Regions from separate parts of the Lonsdalea populi genome, predicted to be linked through region 2. Evidence: predicted binding sites of a transcription regulator. Region 2 holds the regulator's gene; the other holds the start of a gene.
The links. The regulator ArgR, encoded in region 2, controls arginine synthesis, uptake and breakdown. The targets are predictions, from matches to a motif close to ANTGAATAAAAATACANT.

Region 1 (4,430 bases), 790 kb from region 2:
CACCCGATGGAGCCCGTGATGTCCTGTTCCGCCAAACGGTAATCAAACCGCAGTGAATCGTTGAACTGTTTGAAACGTTGATCTGCTGCCTGACTAAACCGTCCGCCCCACAAAGCCATAACTTTAACTCCCGGTATTCAAATGATGGCGAGCGGATGGCACTCCATCGCCCGCCAGAAACGCTGTTTTACGCTGGCTCGCCCGGTGCGGGCGAATCAGGTATTGATAAACTCGATGCTACGCCGAAATACGTGTGCCGATGGAGACGCCGTTAAATAACGCCGGCAGTTGCTCGGCGTGACGCCAGCTGGCGATATCCACGGGACGGCCCAGCGCGCGCGCAGCGTCCAGCGCGGCGTTGACCTTAACCACCATGCCGTCGGTGATGATGCCTTGGGCGATCAACGCCTCGGCTTTCTCCGCCGTCATCTCTTCGATGCGCTGACCTTTGCCGTCCAGAATGCCGCTGACGTCAGAGAGCAAAATCAGATCCGCGCCCAGCGTCTGAGCCAGCGCCGTCGCCGCCTGGTCAGCGTTGACGTTCATCAGTTCACCTTCCGCGGTCATGCCGATGGAGCTGATGACCGGCAGATAACCGGCCCCCAGCAGCATCGTCAGCAGCGCGGGAGTACCCGCTTCCGCCTTGCCGACATGACCCAGCGCTTCATCCAGCCGCGTCACCACCGTACTGCCGCCGTCAGCCAGACACAGCCCGACGGCCTGAATGTCGTGCTTAACCGCCCATGACAACAGCGTTTTATTGGCGGAGCCCGCCAGCGCGCCGGTGATGATATCGATCTGATCGGCTGGCGTGACGCGCAAACCCTGCTTTTTCACGACGGGCAGCGACAGCTTTTTCATCAGGTCGTCGACCAGACAACCGCCGCCGTGCACGATGACCAGAGGGCGCTGATGCTGCTGACGATACTCAACCAGCGCACCGAACAAACGTTCCAGCGCCTCTTCACTATCCAACAGTACGCCACCGAGCTTGATAATTAACGGATTCATGGGTCTTTGCGCCTCAGAAATAATCAGAGTAAGGACTGGGTTTCAGGGAAACCAAAACGAATATTCATGCACTGGACTGCCTGCGCCGCCGCGCCTTTCAGCAGGTTGTCTTCGGTGGACACCACAATCAGATGTTCATCCTGCACCGAGAAACCGATATCGCAAAACGGCAGGCCGACCACGGATTTCAGCGCCGGAACGCCTTGCGCGTAGAGCCGGACCAGCGGCTTATCGTGGTAGGCGTTGTAGTAGGCTTCAGCCACGTCCTGTGCGGTCACGCCGGGACGCAGACGGCAGGTAATCGTTGCCAGAATACCGCGCGGGAAATTGCCCAGATGCGGGGTAAAAATCACCGGAATTCCCAGATGCGCGGCAATTTCGGGCTGATGTCGATGGGTGAAGAGGCCGTAGGGCTGCAGGCTGACCTCGCAGAAGCTGTTGGTCATGGTGGCCTTGCGTCCGGCACCGCTAACGCCGCTGGTGGCGTCGATGACGGGCCACTGGTCGGTATTCAGCAGACGGCTTTCCACTAGCGGCTTCAGCGCCAGCTGAGAGGCCGTGGGATAGCAACCCGGCACGGCGATCAGCTGCGCCTGTTTGATCTCTTCAGCCTGCCACTCGGCCAGACCGTACACGGCCTGCGCCAGCCAGTCGGCATGCTGATGGTCGAAGCCGTAATAGCGACTGTAAAAATCGGCGTCCTGCACGCGAAAGGCCCCGGACAGGTCAAACACCGTGCAGCCCGCCGCCAAAAATTGCGGCGCCAGATCGTGGCTCACCTTATGGTCGGTGGCTAAAAACACCACGTCGACGCCTTTGGCCGCGTCGGCAACGTCGGTGAGCGGCTGGACAGGCAGGTCGATAACGCCTTTAAGCTGGGGATGCAGATCGGAGAGTAATTTTCCCGCATCTACACTTTGCGCTGAAACCGCCAAAGCGGTTATGTTCATCTGAGGATGACGGTTCAGGTACAGTGCCAGCTCCGCGCCGGTATAACCACTTGCACCAACTATCAACGTATTCAACATGAGATCCGTATACCTTTGTTATATCGTGATCGGTGAGACGAGAGCCGGGGACTGATGCGGAATAAGCCGCTCCCCCCACGATGCCAGAAAAAGCACAAGTGCGGTCCGCGCCGCAGTTTGTGATGTTCTTTCACCTGGCAATACTGTATTTTTATTCACAAAAAATGCATGAATATTGATACTATTCAAACCAGAGGCTGTCAACAGTGAAGATGAATTTACCCCCGTTTATTGAGCTGTACCGGGCATTAATCGCCACACCATCCATTAGCGCCGCCGATAGCGACCTGGACCAAAGTAATGAAACCTTAATCAACCTGTTGGCAGGCTGGTTTACCGATCTGGGCTTTCGCGTCGAAGTGCAGCCCGTTCCCGGAACACATCATAAATTTAATATGCTGGCGCGCCGGGGAGAAGGCAGCGGCGGGCTGCTGCTGGCGGGCCATACCGATACCGTACCGTTTGACGACGGGCGCTGGAGGCGCGATCCCTTCACCCTGACCGAACACGATAATCGGCTTTATGGTCTGGGTACCGCTGACATGAAAGGGTTCTTCGCTTTCATTCTGGATACGCTGCGCGACCTCGATCCGGCCACGCTCTCCAAACCGCTTTATATTCTGGCGACGGCCGACGAAGAGACCACGATGGCGGGCGCCAAATACTTCTCCGAGTCCACGCGCATCAGACCGGATTGCGCCATCATCGGCGAGCCCACCTCGCTGCAGCCGGTGCGCGCGCATAAAGGCCATATGTCTAAAGCAATCCGTATTCAGGGCCAGTCAGGCCACTCGAGCGATCCGTCGCGCGGGGTCAATGCCATTGAACTGATGCACGAGTCCATCACCCACCTGATGAAGTTGCGTAATACCCTGCAAGAGCGCTATCACAACCCCGCGTTCCACATCTCCTACCCGACGATGAACTTCGGGCATATTCACGGCGGCGACGCGGCCAACCGCATCTGCGGCTGCTGCGAACTGCATATGGACATTCGCCCATTGCCCGGTATGGCGTTGAACGATATCAACGGGCTGGTGACCGAGGCGCTGGAGCCGGTCAGTTCCCGGTGGCCGGGACGCTTGACCGTCAACGAGCTGCATCCGCCCATTCCCGGCTATGAGTGTCTCGCCGACAGCCCTTTGGCGCAGGTGGTGGAAAAGTTGTTGGGACAACCGACGGAAGTGGTGAACTACTGCACCGAAGCGCCGTTCATCCAGCAGCTCTGCCCGACGCTGGTGCTCGGCCCCGGCTCCATCAATCAGGCGCATCAGCCGGATGAATATATCGACACCTCTTTCATCAAGCCGACTCGCACGCTGATTGCACAGCTGATTCATCGTTTCTGCCAGCACTAAGCTCTCTGTCTTGCCTGTCGTCGACGGGCAAGATCCGTTCTCCTCCATGCCGGTGAAAACTTACCCGTTTTTCCACCGAGCCCGACTGCCGGTGGCGTAGAGGGACAAGCTGCAACGCCTTTCCGCCAACCTCCGCTTAAAAATTTATTCTGAATAATCGCGAAATAAGCAGTGATGGACGCTACCACAACGGGATTTACGTGAAATAAAAAACCACAAAACAGACTAAATTTGGCACAATTAATTACGAGAAAACATAAAAACCATGCTGGTTCACGCGTTTTTATCGTTATTGGGCATCCCGTCAGCCCTTGTCCTGCCTGGGTTTATTTGGCCTTAATAAGCTAGTCTTATCTCGTCGATCATGTGATTAAATTTCGCAAATTGCCTTTTCACTACAGAAACGGTTACAACTGTAAAGATAGCGCTGACTACAGACGGGCGCGATCCTCCATTGCCAGACAACATCATCACTCCACTTTTGAAGCGTAATATTTTTACAGGACAACGAGAGACGGGTCGGGACAAATATGAATGAACAATATTCCGCAATGCGCGGCAACGTCAGTATGCTCGGCAAATTGCTTGGGAACACCATCAAAGACGCATTGGGAGAAAACATACTAGAGCGTGTTGAAACCATTCGAAAACTTTCCAAAGCCTCTCGTGCAGGCAGCAACGAGCATCGACAAGAGCTGCTGAATACGCTGCAAAACCTTTCTAACGAGGAACTTCTGCCCGTCGCGCGCGCTTTTAGCCAGTTTCTCAACCTGACCAACACCGCCGAGCAATATCACACCATCTCACCGCATGGAGAAGCGGCCAGTAACCCGGAAACGCTGGCGCTGGCTATCCGCCGCCTGAAAGACAGCGACAAACTGGACGAAAATCAGATCCGCGAGGCCGTGGAATCGCTCTCTATTGAACTGGTTCTGACCGCGCATCCCACGGAAATTACCCGTCGTAGCCTAATTCATAAGCTGGGTGAGGTGAATCATTGCCTGAAACAGCTCGACCACGACGATTTGGCGGA
Region 2 (4,430 bases):
ATTTGGGAACGCCGTCCCCCAATACTCGACCACCAAATGCAATAACGCGTCCTCTTTTGTCCCGGATAGGGAACATGACTCGTTCGCGGAAACGATCGTAAATTCGCCCTTGATCGTTAGTCACCAACATGCCCGCATCGTTCAGCGTTCTTTTATCTTCGCTGCTGCGGCCAAAACGTTTTAATGCGTTATCCCATCCCGGCGGCGCGCATCCAATCGCAAAATGCCTGATAATGTCGTCACTTAGACCACGTTTCGCCAGATAGATTTTGGCTGGGGTGCCGGCGGGCTGATGTAGCGTATGTTGGTAAAACGTGCTCAATTGTTCCATCAGCTCGTACAGGCTCTGCCGCTGATGACGTTCGAGCTGAGTGGGCCCCGAACCTGCCTCGTAAGGCACCTCAAGGCCATGCATGGTCGCCAATTCCTCAATGCTTTCAACGAATTCCAGTCTGTCGAAATTCATCAAAAAATCGATGGCGTTACCATGAGCACCGCAGCCGAAACAGTGGTAGAACTGCTTATCGCCGTTAACGGTAAATGAAGGGGTCTTCTCGTGATGAAATGGACAACACGCATGATAATTCTTGCCCTGTTTCTTCAGCTTCACGCGCGCATCGATCAAGTCGACGATGTCGGTGCGAGCCAACAGGTCACCAATAAATACGCGTGGGATTCGTCCAGCCATAAGCCCCTGATTCATAGCTTATAAACGACAACAAGCCGCGCATTCCTTTCGGAAATGCACGGCCTTCGTATGCAACTGCTAAGTCTGCGGATTAATCACGCGATCGGAGGTTGCACCTCCTAAATTAATACAGACGAGTGCGGCGTGCGTTTTCTCGAGCCAGTTTCTTCGCGTGGCGTTTTACTGCGGACGCTTTAGCGCGTTTACGTTCAGTTGTCGGTTTTTCATAAAACTCACGACGACGAACTTCGGCCAAAACCCCTGCTTTTTCGCAGGAACGCTTGAAGCGACGCAGAGCTACGTCGAACGGCTCGTTTTCACGTACTTTAATTACCGGCATGTGCCTCTCACCTCAATAAATTCGGTTTGTCGCTGGCCTGGTGCCAGCCTTTTCAAAATGGTGCGGAATTCTACTGCAACAACGAGGCTGTTGTAAAGCATTGCGGCAATAACAAACCTCGCGGTCTTATGTCCACGCTCAAATGGGAGCGCTTATGGTAGACTATTCGCCGCTTGAAGCAAGCCGCTTGTTAACCGTAACCGAGAGTGAAAAAACAGCAATGCGCGTATTGGGTATTGAAACATCTTGTGATGAAACGGGAGTCGCGATTTATGACACTAAGGCCGGTCTCCTGGCAAACCAGCTCTACAGCCAGGTAAAACTGCACGCGGATTATGGCGGTGTCGTTCCTGAGCTCGCTTCCCGCGATCACGTTCGTAAAACCGTACCCTTGATTCAGGCGGCATTGCAGGAAGCTGAGCTGCAGCGTAAAGACATCGACGGGATTGCCTACACGGCTGGCCCCGGTCTAGTGGGCGCGCTGTTGGTTGGCGCGACGGTGGGGCGTTCGTTGGCGTTCGCATGGGATGTTCCAGCCATTGCTGTTCATCACATGGAAGGGCATTTGCTTGCCCCCATGCTGGAAGAGGATCCTCCCGCTTTTCCTTTTGTGGCGTTGTTGGTTTCGGGTGGTCACACTCAATTAATCAGCGTGACGGGGATCGGCGAATATCACTTGCTGGGCGAGTCAATCGACGATGCCGCTGGAGAAGCGTTTGATAAAACGGCCAAGCTGCTTGGGCTCGATTATCCCGGTGGCCCGCTGTTGTCGAAAATGGCTCAGTCCGGGGAGGCGGGTCGTTTCACGTTCCCTCGTCCAATGACCGACCGGCCAGGACTGGATTTCAGTTTTTCCGGACTGAAAACTTTTGCCGCGAATACTATCCGTGAACAGGGTAAAGACGCTCAAACCCAGGCGGACATTGCCCGTGCATTTGAAGATGCGGTGGTGGACACGTTGGCGATCAAGTGCCGACGAGCGTTGGATGAAACCGGATTTAAACGACTCGTTATCGCCGGCGGAGTCAGCGCTAATCGCACGTTACGGGAAAAACTGGCAGAGGTTATGGCTAAACGCGGTGGTGAAGTGTTTTATGCCCGACCTGAATTTTGTACCGACAACGGCGCGATGATCGCTTACGCGGGAGCCATCCGCTTGCAGCAAGGTGGATCGGCGTCATTGGGTGTGATGGTGCGGCCGCGTTGGCCGCTGGCCGAACTACCGTCTCTGTAAGGTGGCTTATAGCTCTTGTTCAAACAAGGCGAGAATGGCTTCGTAGAGCTGCTTCACGCTGAACCCCTTCGCCGGGGTGGTAAATATGGTGTCATCCCCGGCAATCGTACCGAGTATCCCTTCCGATTTTCCCAGAGAATCCAATAGCCGTGCGATGAGCTGAGCGGCACCCGGACTTGTGTGGATGACGACGACGGATTCGTTGAAGTCTACGTCCCGCACCAGATTTTTTAACGGGCTGGATGTGGTCGGCACGCCAAGTTCAGCGGGAAGGCAGTAAACCATCTCCATCTTGGCGTTACGCGTACGGACTGCGCCAAATTTGGTGAGCATTCTCGATACTTTGGACTGGTTAATATTTTTAAATCCCTCGTCCTGCAGTGCTTGCACAATCTCGCTCTGAGAACTGAATTTTTCTTCTTTTAACAGCGCATTGAATGCCTTAACCAACTCTTCCTGCTTTGTTGAATGACGCATTTGGCTGCGGTCCATCATGGTTAATCATGACGATATTATGCTGTGGAATGAATTTTTATGCAATCTGGGTGCCTAGCCAATCGATATAACAAGCTTTGCTGAGAAAAGAGGTTGCTAGTCGAAAATAAAACTGGAGAATGTGCGCCTGGTCACACAAAGGTCACTAAATTGTTACTCGAATGATTTTAGTTGTTATTTATTTGCCATGATTAATCTGTGCATGCTCAGGTAACGAGCTGGAGAAACCTCTAAGAGGTATCGCGACTTGTTACTTTAGTTATCTTAATTACATTTTTATAACCTGTGTGCATTTTAATTTATTATTAGCCAAATAGCGCTCTCGACGCGCCGATTGGTGGCCTTATTCTACTTTTTTATTATGAGCACGGACGTCTGTAACGAAACAAATCCACGGCATATTTAACTAATGATAATAAATTAAGGAGTTTAAGATGAAAGTTGCTGTTCTTGGAGCCGCCGGCGGTATCGGTCAGTCTCTGGCACTTCTTCTCAAAACCCAGCTTCCTTCAGGCTCAGAGCTATCACTTTATGATATTGCTCCCGTAACGCCAGGTGTTGCTGTAGATTTAAGTCACATCCCCACTGCGGTCACAATCAAAGGTTTTTGTGGTGAAGATGCGGCTTCCGCACTGGAAGGGGCTGATGTCGTTCTGATCTCCGCCGGTGTGGCTCGTAAGCCGGGCATGGATCGTTCCGATTTGTTCAACGTCAATGCAGGCATCGTCCGTAATCTGGTTGAGCAAGTGGCCCGCGTTTGTCCTAACGCTTGCCTCGGCATTATCACTAACCCGGTCAATACTATTGTGACTATTGCCGCAGAAGTATTGAAAAAGGCCGGCGTTTATAATCGGAACAAACTCTTTGGCGTGACAACACTGGATATCTTTCGCTCCAACGTTTTTGCCGCCGAGCTTAAGGGCAAACAACCGCAGGACATCGAAGTGCCTGTGATTGGTGGTCATTCCGGCGTGACTATTCTGCCGTTGCTGTCGCACATCCCAGGACTCAGCTTTACTGAACAGGAAGCAGTCGCTCTGACCGACCGTATTCAGCATGCCGGCACGGAAGTGGTTGAAGCCAAGGCTGGAGGAGGCTCCGCAACCTTGTCCATGGGCCAGGCTGCCGCACGTTTTGGCGTCTCTTTGGTTCGTGCGTTGCAAGGCGAAAGCAACATCGTGGAATGTGCGTATGTTGAAAGCGATGGCGAATATGCCCGCTTCTTTGCTCAGCCGTTATTATTGGGCAAAGAGGGCATCGCCCAGCGTATGCCTATTGGCCCTCTCAGCGACTTCGAGCAGCGTTCTCTGGATAAGATGCTGGATACGTTAAAAGAAGATATTGCGATGGGCGTCTCCTTCGTCAATAAGTAGCTTTCACTGTACGTCTAAGAGTGAATACAAGCCGGAGAATTCGTTCTTCGGCTTTTTTTCGTTCACTGCGGCCGAATCAATTTTTTGCGATCGAGCAGTTCGTTTGTTTCAGGATTATAGTAACGGCTGGGCCAGATTTCGGCAGGGTGTATTCCTAGCGCATCCGCAATCAGCCACTCTCCTTTCGGCCATGGGCGCGATATAGCATTAGCAAGCGTGGACGAACTTAATCCGGCAGACCGTGATACTGCGGCAAGGGTGGTCCCTTTTTTCTTTAATGCCGCAATGATATCAGCAGGG

Region 1: the regulator ArgR is predicted to act here: its motif matches at 2,182-2,199, upstream of argC (N-acetyl-gamma-glutamyl-phosphate reductase).

What each region holds. Positions count from the first base shown of each region.
Region 1 is NZ_CP065534.1:146,739-151,168, reverse strand. Features, by position in the region: gene argH (argininosuccinate lyase) at 1-119, opposite strand, end outside; gene argB (acetylglutamate kinase) at 238-1,011, opposite strand; gene argC (N-acetyl-gamma-glutamyl-phosphate reductase) at 1,035-2,039, opposite strand; gene argE (acetylornithine deacetylase) at 2,246-3,397, shown strand; gene ppc (phosphoenolpyruvate carboxylase) at 3,928-4,430, shown strand, end outside.
Region 2 is NZ_CP065534.1:3,220,157-3,224,586, reverse strand. Features, by position in the region: gene dnaG (DNA primase) at 1-688, opposite strand, end outside; gene rpsU (30S ribosomal protein S21) at 813-1,028, opposite strand; gene tsaD (tRNA (adenosine(37)-N6)-threonylcarbamoyltransferase complex transferase subunit TsaD) at 1,249-2,262, shown strand; gene argR (transcriptional regulator ArgR) at 2,269-2,739, opposite strand; gene mdh (malate dehydrogenase) at 3,192-4,130, shown strand; gene I6N93_RS14100 (helix-turn-helix domain-containing protein) at 4,193-4,430, opposite strand, start outside.